4 regions of the Streptomyces griseiscabiei genome follow, and region 4 is predicted to be linked to each of the others. Evidence: riboswitches for the same ligand, from Rfam matches in the RefSeq annotation. Region 4 holds a riboswitch; each other region holds the start of a gene.

Region 1 (5,528 bases), on a different contig from region 4:
AACTGGCCGACTTCTGCGGCTTCGAGGCCGCCCTCGTCTTCTCCTCCGGCTACGCCGCCAACCTCGCCGCCGTCACCGCGCTCGCCCCGCACGGCTCCCTGATCGTCTCCGACGCGGGCAACCACGCCTCCCTCATCGACGGCTGCCGACTGGCCCGGGGCACCACCCAGGTCGTCGCCCACGCCGACCCGGAGGCGGTCCGCAAGGCGCTGGGCACGGGCGGCGGGGCGCCCGCCGTCGCCGTCTCCGACACCGTCTTCTCCGTGGACGGCGACGCCGCCCCGCTGGCCGCCCTCGCCGCCGTCTGCCGGGAGTACGGCGCCGGGCTCGTCGTCGACGACGCCCACGGGCTCGGTGTGCTGGGCGACGGGGGCCGGGGCGCGGCGCACGCGGCCGGGCTCGCGGGCGACCCCGACGTGGTCGTGACGGTCACCCTGTCCAAGTCGCTGGGCAGCCAGGGCGGCGCCGTCCTCGGCCCGGCGAAGGTCATCGACCACCTGGTCAACGCGGCCCGCACGTTCATCTTCGACACGGGCCTCGCCCCGGCCGCCACCGGCGCGGCGCTCGCCGCGCTGCGGCTGCTGCGCCGCGAGCCGGAACGGGCGGCGCGGGCCCGGGAGGTGGCGCGGGAGCTGCACACACGGCTGACGGCGTCGGGCCATGAAGCGGTGCGGCCCGACGCCGCCGTGGTGTCCGTACGCGCGCCGTCGCCGGATCAGGCGGTCCGGTGGGCGGCGGACTGCCGGGCGGCGGGTCTCGCCGTCGGCTGTTTCCGCCCACCGTCCGTGCCCGACGGCGTCTCAAGGCTGCGGTTGACCGCCCGCGCGGATCTCACACAGGGGCAGATCGACCGAGCCGTGGGGATCATCGGCGATACGCGACCGTGAGTCGGCGTCCCGGCCGAGCGTCGCCGCAAGCGGAAGTGCGCACGCTGCCGGTGGTGGTCACCGCAGCGTGGTGATGAATCCCTCCCAGGCGTCGGGGTCGAACAGCAGGGCGGGCCCCGCCGTGTTCTTGGAGTCGCGTACGGCCACCAGACCGGCCCAGCGGCCGGACCCGGGACGGGCCGTCTCCACGCAGTTGTTCATTCCGGTGCTGCGGCTGCTGCGCAGCCATCGCACTTCGCGCAGTTCGGTACTGGTGGGTACGTTCCGAGGCAGTGCGGACATGGTGCCTCCTTACGCGCCGGCGGCTAGCCCGGCGATGTAATCCAACGAGTCCTCGGGCGAAAGGGCGTGGATCTGAAGGGCGTTGAAGGCCTCGACATACGCCTTGAGGTCTTCTTTCCGTTCGAGGTAGAGGCTACTCGTCAAGTGGTCGAGAACAACCACGTCCAGATCAGATGTGCTCCGAAATGAGAAAATTACGAAAGGGCCGGTGAGGCCGATATGCGCCCCGGCAGTGAACGGGAGCACCTGCAGTCGCACTTGGGGAAGGCGCGCCGCCTCCACCAGACGGACCAGCTGCCGGGTCATGATCTCGGGGCCGCCCACCTCACGTCGGAGAACGCCCTCGTCGAGCACCGCGCTCAGCCGCATCGGCGGGCTCCCGCGCAGCACTTCCTGCCGCGCGAGCCGCACCTCCACGAGCGCGTCGATTTTGTCGTCTTCCAGCCCCTCCACCGCGGCCCGGGTCACCGCCCGCGCGTACTCGGGGATCTGCAGCAGTCCCGGCACCACCGAGGTCTCCAGCGTCCGCATCCCGCCGGCCTGGGACTCCAGACTGATGAAGTCCCGGTACGTCGGCGGCAGTACACCCCGGTACGCGTGCCACCAGTTGTGCCGCCCGCCGCCGTCCTCGGAGCCCGCGAGCGCCAGCAGCAGTTCCCGTAACTCCGTGTCGTCGACCCCGTAGGCGTCCAGCAGCCTGCGGACGTCCGCGGGCTTCACCCCGCTGGCGCCCGTCTCGATCCGGCTCACCTTGGACTGGTGCCAGCCCACGCGATGGGCCGCCTCGATACTGGTGAGCGCGGAACGGGTGCGCAGGACACGCAACTCGGCACCGAGCTTGCGGCGGCGCACCGCCGGACCGTACTGCATGGGATTCTCCTTCCGCCCGGCGCGCGAAGTCGGGGTGACGACAGAGGATGGACGAAACCCTCACCCAAATACGGTCGGCCGTCGGATAGTTCACCGCTTCGAGCGACAGATATATGCATATCTTGGTGGATCGCCACCCGTGACGGCCCAGGTAGTGGCAGTCTGGCGCGAAGCACCAGTCCGGGACCGTAGTCGAACCATCCGCTCCCTGTCGGACACCGGTCCCGTGGGAAAGGGACGCCTCGCCATGGCAGATCACCTGGAAGCATCCGTCACTCTGCCGAGCGATCCCGCCTCGGTGTCCGCGGCCCGGAACTACGTCGCCAGTGTGCTCGCCGAATGGGGCCTGCCGGGCGACACCGACATCGCGGACACCGTGCGCCTGATCGTGTCCGAACTCGCCACCAACGCCGTCCAGCACACCCTGGGCCAGTCGCCCACGTTCACCGTGGACCTCGCGCTCGACCGGGACGAGCACTTGCGCATCGGCGTCACCGACAGTCACCCACGCTTCCCGAAACGGCTGCCGGCCGCCGTCCAGCAGGACAACGGCCGGGGCATGGTCATCATCCGCTGGCTGACCGCCGAGTGCGGCGGCAGGCTGAGCGTCAGACCCACACGGGAGGGCGGCAAGACGGTGGCGATCGAACTTCCGTGGACGGTTCCCGTCCAGCCGGTCACGGCCGGCGGTCCGCAGGAGACCTGAGGGAGTGCGCGCGTCCCACCAGCCGCGGCAGCACACCCCACAGGAACACACATCCGACGAGGGTGCCGGCCCCGGCGGCGATGCCGGCCGCCCGGTCGAGCGTCACATCCACGACCAGCAGGACGGATCCGGCGAAGGCGAGGATCAGCACCACCAGGCCCGCGCCGGCCAGCCGGGAGGAGACCCGGACGATGACGGGCTTGGCGTTCTGCCCGAAGAGCGAACGGTGCAGTGCGGCCGGGGCGGTGAAGAGGGCCGCAGCGAGGACCGCGAGGAGCAGGGTGGTGACATAGGTGGCGCGCTGCACGGAGTCCAGCTCCGGGAAGCGCGGGGTGAAGGCCAGCGTCAGCAGGAACGCGAAGAGGATCTGCACCCCCGTCTGGGTGACCCGCAGCTCCTGGAGCAGTTCGGAGAAGTTGCGGTCTGCGCGTTCGAGGGGGGTCTCGTTGCGTGCGGGGACGGTGTGTTCGTCGGCCATGGGCGGACGGGTAACCAGATCCGGCCATGGCACGCCTGTTCGAGGCGTGGTCGCCGGTGGGATGCCGGTCGGGGGCGCCCGTTGGCGGCACCCGTCGAGGGCGCCCGTCGGGGGCGGCGGAGCCTCCGCCGCCCCCGACGGTGGGTCAGCGGACCCGGCCGTACCAGACGTTCTTCGTCCAGAGCTTCTGCAGCCGGACGATGTCACCCGTCTTCGGCGAGTGCCAGATCTTTCCCTTCCCCGCGTAGATACCGACGTGATAGACGTTCGAGCCCGAGTGGAAGAAGACGAGGTCTCCGAGCTTGCGGCTGCTCGCGGAGATGTGCTTCGTCTTGTTGTACTGCTGCTGAGCAGTACGGGGCAGCTTCTTGCCCGCCTTCTTGAACGAGTAGAGCGTCAGCCCTGAGCAGTCGAACCTGCCCGGGCCCGTGGCGCCGTACTTGTAAGGGGAGCCCTTCTTGGAAGCCGCGACCTTGAGTGCCTTCGACGCCACTGTGGCGGCCTCGGCGCCGGATGCGGCGCCCGGGACCACGATGCTGCCGCTCACTGCGGCGATGGTGAGAGCCGAGGCCGTGCCGGCCCGGGTCAACAGCGACGGGACACGATTCAGCGCAGACATGCGCAACCCTTCGTCAGCCGCCTGTGAAGGATGACCTGTCGGATTCGGGCTGGCGAAGTTGCCCGGCCGCTGACGCGGCTTCACCCCAAGGGCTGCTCGGCCCGGTCATGGCTTGACCGTTCCGGCGACCCGTCGTGCTTGGGTCCTCCACTCCTGCCGATGCACTCCTGTCGACCGGTCATCCGGGTAGCGGCAGGACTCGGCGTCCACCCGGATCGCCCCGCCGCTGCGGCGGGGGCTTGTCGTCAGGAAGGGATCTTGGCGCACGGACGTCCGAAAATCCCAACGGAACCGTGGATTTGTGGTCTTACTCACCACTCGACCGTTCGGGTGGACAGAGCCTTTTCGGCTGTTGTGTCCCACTGGTCGAGGAGGTCCGCACCAGCACCGGAATGAGGCGTTCCGGCCATGTACCAGGCATGTTGCGCAACTTCACAGGTCCTCATGACGTATGGGCCGATGGGTCGATCACGGTAGGCCGTCCGGAGGGCGGGAAACCCGGACCGGACGCTCCGTCAGTAGTACGGCGAACGGCCCGGGATCGGTTCAGACGGCCGAGCGGTCCCGTGCGGGGGAGGTGAGTTCCTGTGCTCAGGCGGGCGAGTCCTCCGGCTCCGGGGGCAGGGCCACGCGGCCGGCCCGTCGTTCGCCGTCGAGGACCCGCAGCGCCCGCGCGAGGGTCGGGGCGTGCACCTCGTTCTCCCCGCGCCTGTGCATCAGTTCGAGCGCTTCGCGCAGTGCGATCGCCTTGGCGACGAGCGCCTGCGCCGCGCGCAACCCGCGGTAGGTGTCGCCCGGGCGAGCCGGATTGATCCGGCCGAGCAGATCGACCACGTCCAGGTAACGGTCGATCAGCTCCGCCTCGGCGCGGGTGAGCGCGGGCAGCGGCGGCAGTTCCGGTGGCAGCATCCGCGCCTCACCTCGCGCCGGGGAGCGGGTGGGAGCTCCTGCGGCTCGGGATCACCCGGTCGGCCAGCCCGTACGCCACCGCCGCCTCGGCGTCGAGGAACTTGTCCCGCTCGATGTCGGCGCCGACCCGCTCCGGGCTCTGCCCCGTGTGCCGGACGAGCATCTCCTCCAGCATCCGGCGGTTGCGCGTCAACTCCGCGGCCTGGATGACCAGATCGCTCGTCTGCCCCTCGATCCGGCCGCTCACCTCCGGCTGATGGATCAGCACGCGTGCCCCCGGCAGCATGAACCGCTTGCCGGGCGTGCCCGCCGCCAGCAGCACCGCGGCGGCCGAACCCGCCTGTCCGAGGCAGATGGTCTCCACGTCACAGGTGACGAACCGGATCGTGTCGTAGAGCGCCGTCATCGCGCTGAACGAGCCGCCCGGCGAGTTGATGTACAGCGAGATGTCGCGGTCCGGCGACTGGTACTCGAGATGCATGAACTGCGCCATCACGTCGTTCGCCGAGGTGTCGTCGATCGGCGTCCCGAGGAACACGATCCGTTCCTCCAACAACTTCGAGTACGGATCCATCGTTCGGTGACCCGCACTGGTGCGCTCGGTGAACTCGGGCAGCACCTGTCGGGCCGACGGGCGGTTCGCGGGCATGGGGAGCGCCTCCTCTGATCGACGTCTGTAAAAAATGTACAGGACGTACGTAGCCGAGGGGAGGGGCTCGGACGATCGGTTCGGTGGTGTCGGTTGAGAGGCGTCGATCGCGCGGCGTCGATCGCGCG
Region 2 (5,528 bases), on a different contig from region 4:
GGCCTCCGGTATCCCCGTGACGATCTCCAAGGCCGACGGCAACCCCGTCAACGCCGCCTCCATGCTGGCGGTCCTGGGCCTCGGCGCCCAGGGCGGCGAGGAGATCGTGCTCGCCTCCGACGCCGAGGGCGCGGACATCGCGCTCGACCGCCTGGCGAAGCTCGTCGCCGAGGGGCTCGAAGAGCTCCCCGAGACGGTCTGAACGTCCGGGTGACCGTGACGGGTGACCGTGACGGAAAGGGCTGAAAAGCCTCCCGCGCGCATCATCCGCACACACACCGAAGGGCTCGTCCGATTTATCGGGCGGGCCCTTCGCCTATTCATCCCGAATCCGCTTCGCATCCGCCACGAATCCGCTCTTATTCCGTTCTGCGGGCAGCAGGAAAAATGCCCCACGGAATTCATACGTCTTTGTATACGGCTCCCGTGTTAATGCCGCAGGCTCTGCATGTTTACGGGGTGTTGCGAAGTCCTCACACGGTCGGGGCGCTCCGCCCCGGCGGCCCCGCCCGGAAACCGGAGCCGGTGCGCGGCGGTGGCGCGCTCGGTGTGCAGGGAGGTGATGGTCCGGGCCCGGTCGCTGTCGCCGCGCGCGACGGCGTCCACGATGCCGCCGTGCTCCGCCCAGGACTCCACGGGGTCGGCGGGCGCCTCGACCGCGTACATCCAGGCGATCTTGTGCCGCAGCTGGGCGAGTGTGGAGGTCAGGGCGGGGCTGCCGGACGCCTGTGCGAGCGTTTCATGGAACCAGCCGCCCAGGGAGCGCAGATCGTCGCTGGTGCCCCTCCTGGCCCGCTCCTGGCCCAGTCTGACCAGGCCGCGCAACACCTTGAGGTGCGCCTCCGTACGCCGCTGGGCGGCGCGGGCGGCGCCCAGCGGCTCCAGCAGCATGCGCATCTCCAGCAGGTCCGCGGCCTCCTGCTCGGTCGGCTCGGCGACGCACGCGCCCGCGTGCCGGCGGGTCACCACGAACCCCTCGGCCTCCAGGGTGCGCAGCGCCTCGCGCACGGGGACCCGGCTGACGCCGTACCGGCGGGCGAGCAGTTCCTCGGTGAGACGGCTGCCGCGCTCGTAGACACCCGCGACGATGTCATCACGGATCGCCGTGCATACCGAGTGCGCCGGAATACGCATGACCGACCTCCGCCTTAATCCCCGTGAAACGTCGATGATTGACGTGTCTTCCAGCGACTCTATTGCAGTGAGCCGGAATTTCCGATGGCGCACCGGAATCCAGGGATATTTTTTGGACAGGAGGTGCGTCACAAGAGGTTCGCACAACGAGGAAAGCCCCGGCTCGATGAGCCGGGGCCTCCTGGGAAGCGGTTGGGTCCGTCAGACGTTGACGCCGTGCGAGCGCAGATACGCGGCGGGGTCGATGTCCGAGCCGTACTCGGCCGTGGTCCGGGCCTCGAAGTGCAGATGCGGGCCCGTGACGTTGCCGGTGGCCCCGGAGAGGCCGATCTGCTGGCCCGGGGTGACCCGCTGGCCGACGGAGACGCCGATGGACGACAGGTGGCCGTACTGGGTGTACGTGCCGTCGTCCATCTTGACCACGATGTTGTTGCCGTACGCGCCGCCCCAGCCCGCCTCGACGACGGTGCCGGAGCCGACCGCGAGGACGGCCGTGCCGGACGCGGCGTGGAAGTCGACACCGGTGTGGCTGCCGGAGGACCAGACGGCGCCACCGGTCTTGTAGCCGGTGGAGATGTAGGAGCCGCTGATGGGGGCGACGTAGGTGTTGAGGCGCTCGCGCTCGGCCGCGCGGGCGGCACGGGCCTTGATCTCCTCGCGCTCCTTGGCGGCGGCACGTTCCTGCTCGGCCTTCTCGGCGGCGGCCTTGCGGGCCGCCTCCTGCGCCTGCTTCTTGACCGCGGCGACCTCGGCGGCCTGCTCCTGGGCGGCGGCCTGCGCGTCCACCTGGTCGGCGACCGTGTCGCCGAGGGTGATGATCTGGTTCAGGCCGGTCTGCTCGACGGCGGGCTCCTCCGCGGCGAGCGCGGGGCCGGCCAGGGTGCCGAAGACACCGGTGGTGGTGAGAGCGGCGACGCCCACGTTCCTCGTGGTCGTGCGCTGCACACGGCCGGGACGGCGGTGCTTGCCGGGGGCGCGGGTGAACGCCATGAAGTGGCTGGTCCTTTCCTTCCCTCTCGCCTACCGGGTTAGCTGACGGGTTCGGAGCAGGAAGGTCTCCTACGGCTGCCCCCCGTTTCGCGTCGCTCGCGAAGGGCACCCGATTCACCCCAGGGACTTCGGTGGGTCCCCGGCTCCCCTGGCTCGCGCCATACGGGGACTCGGCGATGACTGTCCGGTGCCGCGGCTGCGGCGAACATCTGACGAACAGCCGGACCGACGCTAAGTGGGCCGTCTTCGAAATAACAAACGGATCACAGGATTTGTTAACTACGCCACAGGTCAGACACACCGCCTCCGCCATCAATACGGACAAACGTGGGCCCTGGTGACTCTTCAGTCACCAGGGCCTCACATGTGCGTGTCTTTCCGCCCGATATCTACTCGGCTTCCACTCGGCCTCTACTCGGCCTCCGCCTGTGCTTCTACTCGGCCGGTACGACGGTGACTTCGCCGATCCCGAGGGCCCTGACCGGCTCCTCGATCTGCGCGGCGTCGCCGACCAGGACGGTCACCAGACGGTCCACCGGGAAGGCGCTCACGGCGGCCGCGGTGGCCTCCACGGTGCCGGTGGCGGCGAGTTGGCGGTACAGCGTCGACTGGTAGTCGTCCGGCAGGTACTGCTCGACCTGGTCGGCCAGCGTGCTCGCCACGGCCGCGGCCGTCTCGAACTTGAGGGGGGCGACCCCGACCAGGTTCTGTACGGCGACGTCGCGTTCGGCGTCCGTCAGGCCCCCGGCGGCCAGGGTGCGCAGGACCGTCCACAGGTCGTCGAGCGCCGGACCGGTGTTCGGGGTGTCCACGGAGCCGCTGATGGCGAGCATCGCGACACCGGAGCCGTCGGGCGCGGAGCGCAGCACCTGGCCGAACGCGCGCACCCCGTAGGTGTATCCCTTCTCCTCGCGCAGGACGCGGTCCAGCCGGGAGGTGAGGGTGCCGCCGAGGCAGTAGGTGCCGAGCACCTGCGCCGGCCACACCCGGTCGTGGCGGTCCGCGCCCACCCGGCCGATGAGCAACTGGGTCTGCACGGAGCCGGGACGGTCCACGATGATCACGCGCCCGGTGTCGTCGGCGCTCACCGCAGGCACGGTGCTCGGCTTGGCCGGGGAGCCGGTCCAGGCGCCCAGGGTGTCGCCGAGCAGCGCGTCGAGGTCGACGTCGGTGAGGTCGCCGACGATCACCGCGGTGGCCGTCGCGGGGCGTACATGCCGCTCGTAGAAGGCGCGTACGGCCGCGGAGTCGATGCCCTCGACGGTCTCCTCGGTGCCCTGGCGGGGCCGGGACATCCGGGAGGTGGCCGGGAACAGTCGGCGGGACAGCTCCTTGGCGGCCCGGCGGCCCGGGCTGGCCGTCTCGTGCGGGATCTCGTCGAGCCGGTTGGCCACCAGCCGCTCGATCTCGCTGTCCTCGAAGGCGGGGGCCCGCAGCGCGTCCGCGAGCAGCCCGAGGGCCTTCTCCAGCCGCGACACGGGCACTTCGAGGGACAGGCGTACGCCGGGGTGGTCGGCGTGCGAGTCGAGGGTGGCGCCGCAGCGCTCCAGCTCGGCGGCGAACTCCTCGGCCGTGTGCTTGTCGGTGCCCTCGGAGAACGCCCTGGTCATGATGGTGGCAACGCCGTCGAGGCCGGCCGGCTCGGCGTCCAGGGGAGCGTCGAGGACGACCTCGACGGCGACGACCTGCTGGCCGGGGCGGTGGCAGCGCAGCACCGTCAGGCCGTTGTCCAGGGTGCCGCGCTCGGGCGCCGGGAAGGCCCAGGGGCGGGCGTCGCCGGCCTGGGGCTGCGGGTGGAAGTCCATGGTCGCGAGCTCGGTCACTTCGCCGACTCCTCGGTCTCGTCGGTGGTTTCGGCGGCCTCCGCCGCGGTGGCGTCCTCTTCGGCGTCCCCGTCGCCGGCGACGGGCTCGTACACGAGCACCGCGCGGTTGTCGGGCCGCAGGCGTGCCTTGGCGATCTCCTGGACCTCGGCGGCGGTCACCTCCAGGACGCGGTCGACGGCGGTGAGGGCGAGCTTCGGGTCGCCGAACAGGACCGCGAACCGGCACAGTTCGTCGGCGCGGCCCGCGACCGTGCCGAGGCGGTCCAGCCACTCGCGCTCCAACTGGGCCTGGGCGCGCTCCATCTCCTCCGCCGTGGGCCCCTCGGCGGCGAACCGGGCCAACTCCTCGTCCACGGCGGCCTCGATGACGGGGACCTCGACGTCACCGGAGGTCTTCACGTCCATCCAGGCCATGGACGGCGCCTTGGCCAGCCGCAGCAGGCCGAACCCGGCCGTCACGGCCGTGCGGTCGCGGCGGACGAGCCGGTTGTACAGGCGGGACGACTCGCCGCCGCCGAGGATCGTGAGCGCCAGGTCGGCCGCGTCGCACGCGCGCGTGCCGTCCTCCGGCAGCCGGTAGGCGGCCATCAACGCGCGCGCGGGGACGTTCTCCTCGACGACCTCGCGCAGCTGCTCGCCCATGATGTCGGGCAGGGCGCCGTCGCGCGGCACGGGCTTGCCGTCGTACGAGGGGATGGAGCCGAAGTACTTCTCGACCCAGGCGAGGGTCTGCTCCGGGTCGATGTCGCCGACGATCGACAGGACGGCGTTGTTGGGCGCGTAGTACGTCCTGAAGAACTGCTGGGCGTCCTCCAGGCTGGCCGCCTCCAGGTCGTCCATCGAGCCGATCGGCGTGTGCCGGTAGGGGTGGCCCTCCGGGTAGGCCAGACGGAAGATCTTCTCGAAGGCGGTGCCGTAGGGCACGTTGTCGTACCGCTGGCGGCGCTCGTTCTTGACGACGGCCCGCTGGTTGTCCAGGTTCTTCTGGTCGAGCGCGAGCAGCAGGCTGCCCATGCGGTCGGCCTCCAGCCACAGCGCCAGCTCCAGCTGGTGGGTGGGCATGGTCTCGAAGTAGTTGGTGCGCTCCCAGCTGGTGGTGCCGTTCAGCGAACCGCCCGCGCCCTGGACCAGTTCGAAGTGGCCGTTGTCCTTGACCTGGCCCGACCCCTGGAACATCAGGTGCTCGAAGAGGTGGGCGAGACCCGTACGGCCCTCGACCTCGTGGCGCGAACCGACGTCGTACCAGAGGCACACCGCGGCGACCGGGGTCAGGTGGTCCTCGGAGAGCACCACGCGCAGGCCGTTGTCCAGGCGGTGCTCCCTCACTGTCAGGCCTTCGGAGCCGGCCTCGGCTGTGGCCGTGTGACCCATGGGCGGTACGTCCCTTCGATCGCTGTGCTGTGGTCGCGGAATCCGTGGTCCGTCCCTCGTGGAATCGCCATGGAAACCGCTGTTTTCCTGCCGGTCCTGCCACTGTATGCAAGCGCGCGGACGCCCGGAGAAGTTCCCGGGGCTCGTACGCCGAGAGCGAGACGGGGGTTGCCGCCGACGGTCTCTGGTTAAAGTCGGCGCACACGGT
Region 3 (5,528 bases), on a different contig from region 4:
CGAGCGGCGCGGCACCGAGTGGACCTTCCGGGGGCACGAGGCCGACGGCGACGAGCTGCGGCTGCGGTTCGGTGACGACGGACTCGGGATCACCCTGCACTACCGGATGCGCGACGACGTGGTCGAGCGCTGGGTGACCCTGGCCAACGACGGGCCGGCGGTGGAGCTGCTGCGGGCCGACTCGGCGACCTGGACGCTGCCGCCGCGCGCGGAGGAGTCCTGGCGCCTCTCCCAGCTGCACGGGCGGTGGGCGGCCGAGTCCCGGCTCGTGCGCGGCGACCTCACCTACGGCGAGAAGGTCATCGGCAGCCGGCGCGGCCACACCGGGCACCAGCACCTGCCCTGGGTCGCCCTGGACACCGACGCCACCGAGGAACGCGGCGAGGTCTACGGCTGCGCCCTCGGCTGGTCGGGGTCCTGGCGGATCGCCGTCGCCCAACTCCCGGACGCCCGTGTGCAGATCACCGGCGGCGCCGGTTACGACGAGTCCGGGCTGCTGAGGCTGGAGACGGGGGAGACGTTCACCACGCCCGTCTTCGCCGGCCTGTGGAGCGACGGCGGCTTCGGCGGGGCCAGCCGCGCCTGGCACGCCTACCAGCGGGCGTACGTCATCCCGGACGCGGAGCAGGACCGGCCGGTGCTCTTCAACTCCTGGGAGGCCACCGAGTTCGACATCTCGGAGGACCAGCAGGGGACGCTGGCGCGGGCGGCGGCGGCCATCGGGGTCGTGCTGTTCGTGGTGGACGACGGCTGGTTCGGGGCGCGGACCAGCGACCGGGCCGGGCTCGGCGACTGGGCGCCCAATCCGGACCGCTTCCCGAAGGGGCTGAAGCCGCTCGCCGACTATGTGCACGCCCTCGGGATGCAGTTCGGTATCTGGGTCGAGCCGGAAATGGTCAACCCGGACAGCGAGCTGTACCGGGCACACCCCGAATGGGCACAGTTCCAACCGGGACGAAAGCGGACGGAGCTGCGTAATCAGCTCGTTCTCAACCTCGCCCGCGAGGATGTTCAGGAATACCTCTGGGAGCGGCTCGACGCGCTGCTGTCCAGCGCGCCGATCGACTACGTGAAATGGGACTTCAATCGCTGCTTCACCGATGCCGGCTGGCCCGGAGAGCCGTATCCGCAGAAGCTGTGGGTCGAGCATGTGCGTGCCTTCTACGCGCTGCTGGACCGGCTGCGGGCCGCGCACCCGGGGGTGGCGTTCGAGTCGTGCTCGGGCGGCGGCGGCCGGATCGACCTCGGGGTCATGGCGCGGACCGACCAGGTGTGGACCTCCGACAACACCGACCCGCTGGACCGGCTCGCCATCCAGCACGGCTTCAGCCAGGTCCACCCGGCGCGGGCCATGGCCGCCTGGGTCACGGACAGCCCGAACAACCAGCTCAACGGCCGGGTCAGCTCGCTGCGGTTCCGCTTCGTCAGTGCCATGGCCGGGGTGCTCGGGGTCGGCGGCGACCTCACCCGGTGGTCCGAGGAGGAGCTGGCCGAGGCGCGCGGCTGGGTCGGGCTGTACAAGGAGATCCGGCCGGTCGTGCAGCGCGGCGACCTCTACCGGCTGCGGCCCCCGGCGGGCGGGCTGAGCGCCGTGGAGTACGTCCACGGGGACGAGGTCGTCATCCTCGCCTGGCTCCAGGCCCAGCACTACGGCGAGCCGCTCGCCCCGCTCCGGCTGCGTGGACTCGACCCGGAGGGCACGTACGAATGCCGCGAAACGGGCGAAGTGTACCGAGGGGCGGTGCTGTTGCATCACGGGTTGCGGACGGGACTGCGGGGCGACTTCGATGCGGCAGTTATCCGCCTGCGTCGCACTTGAGTGAACTGTCCGAAATGCAGCTGTAATTCCAACAAGCCCTGGAATAAAGCCTACTGGGTCGTAGGTGCGTGAGCAGCGTCATATTCGTGACGTTCCGTTGCCGCCATGTCCACGTAATCCGGGCGGATTTCCAGGGTGGTTGGAAAAGGGCCAGGATCGGTGATTTACGGAGCGTGATCGTGAATTGATGTAAGGATCAGGGAGGAAGACGCACAGGAAGTCCCAATGGTTGTCTCTGTGGGCACAAGTCGCTTACGTTCGGCGTCAATCCGGACGGACGCCCAATCCTGCCGCCGACCGGAGCCGCGTACCGACCCGATCCACGGCAGGAGCGGGGGACCCACAGGAATCACCGCCTGTTCCGGTCTCCGGAACGGCTAGGGGTAAAGCCGTGCGCAAGCACGGCCGGACATCTCCAGTCCGCACCCGACAGCTCACCTCGCAGGCGCCGGAGAGGAATTCGCCATGCCCGCGAAGGGTAAGCACCGCCGTCCGAAGTCCCAGCGTTTCACCCGCTCGATCGCCGCCGCGGGGACCGGTGGCGCGGCGCTCGCGCTGCCCCTGATCGGAGCCGCCGGCGCCCACGCCGCGACCCCGACGGCCACCGTTTCCGGGGTGGCCGAGAAGACGGCCACCGTCGCCGCCGAGAAGGCCGCGGCCGAGGCGGGCGCACGGATCGAGCAGGCCGAGAAGGCCGCGCAGGCGGAGAAGACCAGCACCAAGAAGGCGCCGACCAAGACCTACTCGGTCAAGGTCGGCGACTACCTCGCCAAGATCGCGGACGAGCAGGACGTGGACGGCGGCTGGAAGCGGCTGTACTCGGACAACCGCGCCGCGATCGGCTCCGACCCGTCGCTCATCCACCCGGGACTCAAGCTCAGCATCGGCGGGCAGGCCGGCTCGGGCGGGACGTCGCAGTCGTCCAAGCCGCAGCTGTCGCAGTCCTCGAAGCCCGCCGAGTCGTCCGGGTCCTCGCAGTCGTCGAAGTCCTCCGGCTCGGCGAAGCAGGAGTCGAAGGACACCCAGGCGTCGACCTCCACGTCGAGCAACCAGTCCTCGTCGTCCAGCGGCTCCGGCTTCAGCGTGCCGATCCAGGGCGCCACCGTCGGCACCGCGTACAAGACCGCCGGCAGCATGTGGTCCAGCGGCTACCACACGGGTGTCGACTTCGTGGCCCCGACCGGGACGACCCTCAAGGCCGTCGGCGCGGGCACCGTCGTCTCCGCCGGCTGGGGCGGCGCGTACGGCAACCAGGTCGTCGTCAAGCTCGCCGACGGCTACTACGCCCAGTACGCCCACCTCTCCTCGATCTCCGTCTCCGCGGGCCAGTCCGTGAGCGGCGGCCAGCAGATCGGCCTCTCCGGCGCGACCGGCAACGTCACCGGCCCGCACCTCCACTTCGAGATCCGGACCAGCCCGAACTACGGCTCGGACATCGACCCGCTGGCCTACCTCCGCTCCAAGGGTGTCAGCGTCTGACGGCACCTCGACCGCGTACGCGGCGAAGGCCGGCTCCCGTGACCGGGGGCCGGCCTTCGGCGTCTCCCTAGGGCCTGTCTTCACATTCCCGCCTGCCCCGCGACGCCATGCACGCTCCCCCACTCTCGGCTTCGCTCGACCGGGAGGTACCCCCACGACGCCGCGGGGCCGCCCTCCGGGCGACGACGGGAATGTGAAGACAGGCCCTAGCTGTATTGAGCCGCAGCGTTGTTGACGCGGCTGATGGGTGGCTGGCCGCCGAGTGCGGTGTGGCAGCGGTGGTGGTTGTAGGTGTGCAGGAAGTCTGCCAGGGCGTCGGCGCGTTCGGTGTTGCTGGTGTAGGGCCGCAGGTAGGCCCATTCGTCGAGCAGGGTGCGGTTGAAGCGTTCGACCTTGCCGTTGGTCTGCGGCCGGTAGGCGCGGGTGAGCTTGCCGGTCGCGCCGAGGTCGGCCAGCGCCTGCTGCCAGGCGAAGCTCTTGCGGTAGGGCCAGGCGTTGTCGGTCAGGACCCGCTCGATGCGGTCGATGCCCGATGCGGCGAAGAAGGCCGCGGCCCGGCGCAGGAAGGCGGCGCAGGTGTCGGCCTTCTCGTCCGGGTGGATCTCGCTGTAGGCGACGCGAGTGTGGTCGTCGACGGCGGAGTGGACGTAGTCGAAGCCCATGCCGCTGCGCGTGGTCCGGCCCGCCCGGCGGCCCAGCACCTTGTGGCCGCCGCCGTCGGGGATCCGGCCGAGCTTCTTGACGTCGACGTGGATCAGTTCGCCGGGGCGGTCGCGTTCGTAGCGGCGGATCACGGCGCCGGTGGGGCGGTCCAGCCAGGCCAGGCGGTTGAGGCCGTGGCGGGTCAGGATCCGGTGCACGGTGGAGGTGGGCAGGCCCAGGACCGGGCCGATGCGGGCCGGGCCGGGCTTGCGCTCCCGCCGCAGCCGGCACACCCGGTCCTCCGCCGTCGCCGGGGTGCGGTGCGGCGTCCGATGCGGCCTGCTCGAACGGTCAAGAAGCCCGGCCTCGCCTTCACAGCGCCAGCGGCGGATCCACTTGTGGGCCGTGGCGCGTGAGATGCCCATCTCTGCGGCCACGTGCGCCACGGGACGACCCGAGCGGACACGTTCGACGAGCAGCCGCCTGCCGTGAACGGTCAGCCGGGCATTACGGTGGGACACGAAGACCTCCGAGCGGTGTGTTCCTAGACAGCTCCACCACATCGGAGGTCTTCGCCATGTTCAAGACCCGCCAGTGTCAACAACGCTCATGCTCAATACACCTAGCGGCGTGTTGCGGTCCTGTGGCATGGCCGATCGCGGTCTCGACAGCACCGTCCGGCACGGGGACAGTGATCCTTGTAAGCGCTTTCTGTCCGCGCGAAGGAGCCTCATGACCACCCGCAGAGCTTTCGGAACCCTCGCCGCCGGCGCCGCCCTCGCGGCGCTCGCCCCGGCGGGCCCCGCGTCCGCGCACACGCCCCGGCGGCGCGGCCGGCTGATCGCCGCCGACGACTTCCGGCACGGGCTCCGGCAGTGGGCCGTGGAACTGGAGAGAGGCGGCACCGTCACGGCCGCGCGGGGCGTGCTGGAGGTGGATGTACCGGCCGGGGCCACGGTCTGGTTCAGGCGGAGGCTGGAGGGGCCGTACGTCGTCGAGTACACGGCCACGCCGGTCTCGGCGGGCGGGGTCAACGACCGGGTCTCCGATCTCAACAACTTCTGGAACGCCGTCGACGTGCGCTCACCCGGTGATCTCTTCGCCACTCCGCGCGGCGGCGCACTCGCCGAGTACGACTTTCTGAAGACCTATTACGTCGGGTACGGGGCCAACACCAACACGACGACGCGGCTGCGCCGGTACGTGGGGGAGGCGGGTGTGCGGCCACTGATCCACGACTACACCGAGCCGCTGCTCGTCGCGAACGAACCGCATCATGTCCGGATCGTCTCCGACGGGTCGACGGTGCGGTGGTGGAACAACGGGCGGCTCGTGTTCGACTACGTCGACCCCGCGCCGTACACGGGTGGGCACTTCGCCTTCCGGACCACCTGGAGCCACTTCCGGATCGAGGACTTCAGGGTGTGGAGGCCGGCCGGGCGGCACTGACCGACCTGGTGTATTCCGGGTTGACCAACACTTGACGCGTGGTCTATCTCACCGTCCGTCAAGCCCTTATTACGGTCGCGTAGGTCACATCGGAAGGTGAATCATGGGCCGATGTGGCAGACGATTCGAATGACAGCGG
Region 4 (5,528 bases):
ATCGCGGAGGCCGCGCGGGGGCACGTCAGGTAGTACGTCGTGGGGAAGGGCGTACCGTCCGGCAGGCGCGGCGCGGTCTCGACGACGTCCGGCTGTCCGCAGGGGCAGCGGTGCGCGATCGCGCGCAGGCCGCGCGGCGGGCGGCCCAACTGCTGCTGGAACGCCTCGACATCGGCGTCGGTCGGCTCGGTGCGCGGGGTGGGCGGCGGAGGGGTCTGCATAACCTGCTACTCAAGTCCTCGGTGTGGCTCAGCGGTTCATCGGTTCACGGTCACGGGGTGACGATCACGGGGTGACCGTTCGGCTGTCGGCGGCGTCGGCCTTGTCGACCCCGTCCCAGACATTGGTGTACCAGGGGCGGTCGGCCGCTCCCTGCGTCGTACGGGACTGCTTCGCCGCGTCCGGGTCGATCATGGTGTAGCCGGTCTCGCCCGGCATCACATAGTGCAGCCGCTCCCGGATGCGCTGCTCGGCGTACGCGTCGTCCTGCCAGCGCGCCTTGAGGTCGCGCAACTCCTCGACCCGCTCGCGCGCCTCCTGGCGCTGTTTCCGCGTGTCGGCGATCTCGGCGCGCTGGGAGACGTACTGCCTTATGGGATAGGCGAGCGCCACGATCATCGAGCAGAGGACGAGGGCGAGGAGCGCGGCCCGGCCGGTCAGCCGGGAGCGCCGGACCTGGCGCTTGGCCTGGGAGCGGTAGACCCGCGCGGCCGTCTGCTCACCGAGCACCTTCAGCCGGGTCGCGGTGGAGAAACGGTCCCGGTCCCGGTCCTTCACGGCCATGTCCCGCTTCCCCTTCTTCTGCTGCCTTCTGCTGCTGCCTTCTTCCGCGTGTACGTGTCTCCCACGCGCGTACGTCCCCGCACACGGTACGGGACCGGTACGGGGACGTACGTACGACTGGCGCGGGCCGGGCCCTTAACGGCTCAGCCCTTGGAGCGGCTCAGCCCTTGAAGCGCGGGAAGGCGCTGCGGCCGGCGTAGACCGCGGCGTCGTCGAGGATCTCCTCGATGCGCAGCAGCTGGTTGTACTTGGCGACGCGGTCCGAGCGGGCCGGGGCGCCGGTCTTGATCTGGCCGCAGTTCACGGCGACGGCGAGGTCGGCGATGGTGACGTCCTCGGTCTCGCCGGAGCGGTGGGACATCATGCACTTGAAGCCGTTGCGCTGGGCCATCTCGACGGCGTCCAGGGTCTCGGTCAGCGAACCGATCTGGTTGACCTTGACGAGCAGGGCGTTGGCGGAGCCCTCCTCGATGCCGCGGGCGAGGCGCTCGGGGTTGGTGACGAAGAGGTCGTCGCCGACGATCTGGACCTTGTCGCCGAGCTTCGAGGTGATGGTGTTCCAGCCGGCCCAGTCGTCCTCGAACAGCGGGTCCTCGATGGAGACGAGCGGGTAGGCCGCCACGAGCTCCTCGTAGTACTCGGTCATCTCGGCGGCCGAGCGGGACTTGCCCTCGAACTCGTACTTGCCGTCCTTGTAGAACTCGGACGCGGCGACGTCGAGCGCGAGCGCGATCTGCTCACCGGGGACGTAACCAGCCTGCTTGATGGCCTCGATGATGAGGTCGAGCGCGGCGCGGTTGGACTCCAGGTTCGGGGCGAAGCCGCCCTCGTCGCCGAGACCGGTGGACAGGCCCTTGGTCTTCAGCACCTTCTTGAGGGTGTGGTAGACCTCGGCACCCCAGCGCAGGGCCTCGGAGAAGGACTCCGCGCCGATGGGGGCGATCATGAACTCCTGGATGTCCACATTGGAGTCGGCGTGCGAGCCGCCGTTCAGGATGTTCATCATCGGAACGGGCAGCAGGTGCGCGTTCGGGCCGCCCAGGTAGCGGAAGAGCGGGAGGTCGCTGGCCTCGGAGGCGGCGTGGGCGACGGCGAGGGAGACGCCGAGGATGGCGTTGGCGCCGAGGGAGCCCTTGTTGTCGGTGGCGTCCAGGTCGAACATGGCCTGGTCGATCAGGCGCTGCTCGGTGGCGTCGTACCCGACGAGCTCCGGGCCGATCTGCTCGATGACCGCGAGGACGGCCTTCTCGACACCCTTGCCGAGGTAGCGGTTCGGGTCACCGTCGCGCAGCTCGATGGCCTCGAAGGCACCCGTGGAGGCGCCGGACGGAACGGCGGCACGACCCGTGCTGCCGTCGTCGAGGCCGACCTCGACCTCGACCGTGGGGTTGCCTCGGGAGTCCAGGATTTCCCGGGCTACGACGACGTCGATGGACGGCACGAGCATCTCCTTCATGGGATGTGACGCTGAAAGTGCGGGGCCCGCGGGCCTTGCGACTAGAGCCTAACCGCCCCCGGGCCGTCGGCAGCCGACCGACCGTCCCGTGGACAGACAGACGGTACCCATTGTTCCCTGCCGGAACAAAGGGGGGTGGGCGAGAAAGTGAACAGAAGGGGGAACGGCCCTCTCTCCGGACAGAGAAAAGCCCCGCCCCGGTGCGTACGGGGGAATGCGCACCGGAGCGGGGAGCCCGTGGGGACGGGGGGACGGCCCTCACGAGGCCTTCACTATGGAGGACACGGATGTGAGCGGGCTGTGGTTCAGCTGGGGAGCGGCCGGATTTTTCGGCCCAGCCCGACCCGCCCTCACCGAGCCGGATCCGTCCCCACCGGCTTCGACGGGTCAGCTCAGGTGGAGCTGCTGGCCCGGGTAGATGAAGTCGGCGTCGTCGATGATGTCCTTGTTCAGCTCGAAGAGCTTCTCCCAGCCACCCTTGACGTTCTTCTTCTCGGCGATGCCGCTGAGGGTGTCGCCCTTGACGACCTTGTACTCGCCGTCGCCCTTCTTGACCTTCTTGCCGGTCGGGGTCTCGACGGTGGCGCGCTCGGAGGAGCGGGAGGCGCGGGTGTCCTCGGTGCTCTTCTGCGCGCTCTTCTCCGTGCTCTTCTGCGTGTTCTGCTGCGTGGAGCCGGAGTTCGTGTTGCCGCCGGAGGCGGCGGCGCCGTCGTACGAGGCGCCGGACAGGCCGGTGCCGCAGACCGGCCAGGCACCCTTGCCCTGGCCCGCGAGGACCTTCTCGGCGACCGCTATCTGCTGGGCCTTGCTCGCCTGGTCGGCGGTGGAGGCGTACTGCGTACCGCCGTAGGCGGCCCAGGTGGAGGCGGAGAACTGCAGGCCGCCGTAGTAACCGTTGCCGGTGTTGATGGACCAGTCGCCGCCGGACTCGCACTGGGCGACGGTGTCCCACTCGGAGGCGGTGGCGGCGGAGGCGCTGCCGGCGGCCATCAGCGGGGCGGCGATGGCGGCGGCGCCGGTGACACCGGCGACGGCGATGGCGCGAGCGGCCTTGGACGGGCGACGGTGCTTGCCCTTGCTGGAGAACAGCATGGAGAGATCCCCTCACCGACGCCTGCGAGGTGAGCTGTCGGGTTCGGGCCGGTTGAGTTGCCCGGCCGCGCTCGCTCGCCTTCCGGCTCGCTTCACGCGGCTTCACCCCGAGCCGGTCCAGCGTGAACCGCTGGGCCCGGCACTTACCTTGGGTCCCCCGCTCCTGCCTACGGCGCTTGACGCGACGACTGTTCCTTGCGGCCGTTGGCAGGATTCGGCGTACGACCGCAGGGGCCCGCTGTGGCGAGCGGTCACGACCGTAAACAGGTGATTGCCCGAATTTCAAAGACGATCACGGGGTCTGTGATTCATCTCCCATGTAGATCAAAACGGGCATTCAGGGGCGAACCATGACCCGAACTACCGCTGCTTTTCGCCCGTTTCGGCACCGACTTCGAGGGTCTGACCGGGAAGGATAAGGTCCGGGTCAGTTCCGACCGTGTCCTCGTTCTCGGCGTACAGCCCGCGCCACCCGCCGTCCAGGCCGAGCGAGTTCACGATGCCCGTCAGACTGTCGCCCGCCTGGACGGTGTAGGCACCGTCGGCGGCCTCGCGCGCCGTGTCGCCGCCGCGGGAGGCGTGCCGGCCGGAGGACTTGGAGTCGGCGGCACGGGAGCCGTCGTCGGCCGCGTCCGCGCCGGTACCGGCCCCCGTGTCGGCGCCGGCGCTCTCGTCGGCGCTGGCGCCCCGGTGACGGCCGGTACCGCTGTCGCCGTCATCGGGAGCCGTGGAGCTGTCACTCTGGGGCGACTTGCCCGATTCGGTACCGTTCTCGGTCTTGGCGGAGCCCTCGGAGGCGTCGGCGTTCGAGTCGCCCGACGCACCGGAGTCGGCCGAATCGCCCGAACCGGCCGACTGGGTCGAGTCGGCCCCGTCCGCTGCGCCGGACCCGTCGACCCCGTCGGCCTCGTCGTCCCGATCGGTCGAAGCGGATGAATCCGATGAAGCGGATGAATCTGATGATTTCGATGAGTCAGACTTTTCGGACGAGCCGTCCGACCCCGACCCCGACCCCGACTTCGTCGAGTCGTCCACGACCCCCGTGTCCACGTCGGCGGAACCGGAGTCGCCGCCGAGGTTGTGGAGCAGTCCGCAGGTGGCCCAGACGCCGACGCCCTGGTCGGCGAGCACCTTCTCGGCGACCGCGATCTGCTGGGAGCGGCTGGCCTGGTCGGCGGTCGTCGCGTACTCGAGACCGCCGTACTTCTCCCAGTTGTCCTGGGTCAGCTGAAGGCCGCCGTAGCGTTCGTTCCCGGTGTCCGCGCTCCATGAGCCGCCGCTCTCGCACTCCGCGACCTGGTCCCAGGTGGTTCCGCTGGCCGCGCTCGCGCCGGTGGCGCCGAGGAGTGGGATGGCGATGGCCGATCCGGTCACTCCGGCCGCGACGAGGAGGGCCGGAGCCTGACGGGGGCGACGGTGACGACCGTTCCCGGAGAGCATGCGGTTGCCTTTCACACGACAGCAGTGACCTGTGCGAAGGGTGTGGTGCCCCCTTCGCACTGACGTGTGAACGTAGCCGCAGTCGATCAGTTGTCACAAGTTAATGCAGCGCAGATCACGTGAAGATCACAGACTTGAGGGAGCGTCATCTTCCTTCGCGGAATGGGGTAGTGCTACAGGCTGCCTGGGTACTACTACGTACCGCTCATGCCGGGCTGCTCACAGACCGCTCTCGCGGGGTGAATTCGACCGGAAGCGTGCGCAACCCCCGCATGATGAGCCCTCCTCTCCATCTCAGATCGGCCGGATCCACCGCGAGTCGCAGGTCGGGGAGGCGGGTGAGGAGCGTCGCCAGCGCGGTCTGTCCTTCGAGGCGGGCGAGGGGGGCGCCGAGGCAGTAGTGGATGCCGTGGCCGTAGCCGAGGTGCTGGTTGTCACGGCGGGAGAGGTCGAGGGTGTCGGGGTCGTCGAAGCGGGCGGGGTCGCGGTCGGCCGCGGCGAGCACGACGAGGACGGGGTCGCCGGGGGCGATGTCCTGGCCGCCGATGGTGAGGGGCTCGGTCGCGAAGCGCCAGGTGGCGAGTTCCACGGGGCCGTCGTAGCGGAGGAGTTCCTCTACGCCGGTCTCCAGCAGCTCGGTCTCGCGGGCGGCCAGGGACGCCTGGAGGCGGGCGCGCTGCTCGGGGTGGGTGAGGAGGGCGTAGGTGCCGTTGCCGATGAGGTTGACGGTGGTCTCGAACCCGGCGAACAGCAGGAT

Evidence for each region. Region 4 has a riboswitch for cyclic di-AMP ahead of J8M51_RS44800 (LysM peptidoglycan-binding domain-containing protein). Riboswitches for the same ligand answer to the same signal wherever they lie in the genome.
Region 1: linked by a shared signal. The riboswitch ahead of J8M51_RS10665 (C40 family peptidase) and the one ahead of J8M51_RS44800 (LysM peptidoglycan-binding domain-containing protein) in region 4 are both predicted to bind cyclic di-AMP.
Region 2: linked by a shared signal. The riboswitch ahead of J8M51_RS21970 (M23 family metallopeptidase) and the one ahead of J8M51_RS44800 (LysM peptidoglycan-binding domain-containing protein) in region 4 are both predicted to bind cyclic di-AMP.
Region 3: linked by a shared signal. The riboswitch ahead of J8M51_RS26790 (M23 family metallopeptidase) and the one ahead of J8M51_RS44800 (LysM peptidoglycan-binding domain-containing protein) in region 4 are both predicted to bind cyclic di-AMP.

Annotation. Positions count from the first base shown of each region.
Region 1 is NZ_JAGJBZ010000001.1:2,477,813-2,483,340, reverse strand. It holds gene J8M51_RS10690 (8-amino-7-oxononanoate synthase) at 1-887, shown strand, start outside; gene J8M51_RS10685 (DUF397 domain-containing protein) at 945-1,169, opposite strand; gene J8M51_RS10680 (helix-turn-helix domain-containing protein) at 1,179-2,039, opposite strand; gene J8M51_RS10675 (ATP-binding protein) at 2,287-2,745, shown strand; gene J8M51_RS10670 (DUF6328 family protein) at 2,717-3,223, opposite strand; gene J8M51_RS10665 (C40 family peptidase) at 3,369-3,842, opposite strand; cyclic di-AMP (ydaO/yuaA leader) riboswitch at 3,846-4,016, opposite strand; gene J8M51_RS10660 (hypothetical protein) at 4,434-4,751, opposite strand; gene J8M51_RS10655 (ATP-dependent Clp protease proteolytic subunit) at 4,759-5,400, opposite strand.
Region 2 is NZ_JAGJBZ010000002.1:1,044,224-1,049,751, reverse strand. It holds gene J8M51_RS21980 (HPr family phosphocarrier protein) at 1-202, shown strand, start outside; gene J8M51_RS21975 (GntR family transcriptional regulator) at 430-1,134, opposite strand; gene J8M51_RS21970 (M23 family metallopeptidase) at 1,336-2,124, opposite strand; cyclic di-AMP (ydaO/yuaA leader) riboswitch at 2,137-2,310, opposite strand; gene J8M51_RS21965 (M16 family metallopeptidase) at 2,559-3,947, opposite strand; gene J8M51_RS21960 (M16 family metallopeptidase) at 3,944-5,320, opposite strand.
Region 3 is NZ_JAGJBZ010000002.1:2,177,392-2,182,919, forward strand. It holds gene J8M51_RS26785 (alpha-galactosidase) at 1-1,819, shown strand, start outside; cyclic di-AMP (ydaO/yuaA leader) riboswitch at 2,122-2,280, shown strand; gene J8M51_RS26790 (M23 family metallopeptidase) at 2,285-3,298, shown strand; gene J8M51_RS26795 (IS481 family transposase) at 3,505-4,461, opposite strand; gene J8M51_RS26800 (DUF6250 domain-containing protein) at 4,673-5,389, shown strand.
Region 4 is NZ_JAGJBZ010000006.1:43,694-49,221, reverse strand. It holds gene J8M51_RS44815 (DUF501 domain-containing protein) at 1-221, opposite strand, end outside; gene J8M51_RS44810 (FtsB family cell division protein) at 286-783, opposite strand; gene eno (phosphopyruvate hydratase) at 944-2,224, opposite strand; gene J8M51_RS44800 (LysM peptidoglycan-binding domain-containing protein) at 2,627-3,331, opposite strand; cyclic di-AMP (ydaO/yuaA leader) riboswitch at 3,336-3,516, opposite strand; gene J8M51_RS44795 (transglycosylase family protein) at 3,692-4,771, opposite strand; gene J8M51_RS44790 (cytochrome P450 family protein) at 4,977-5,528, opposite strand, start outside.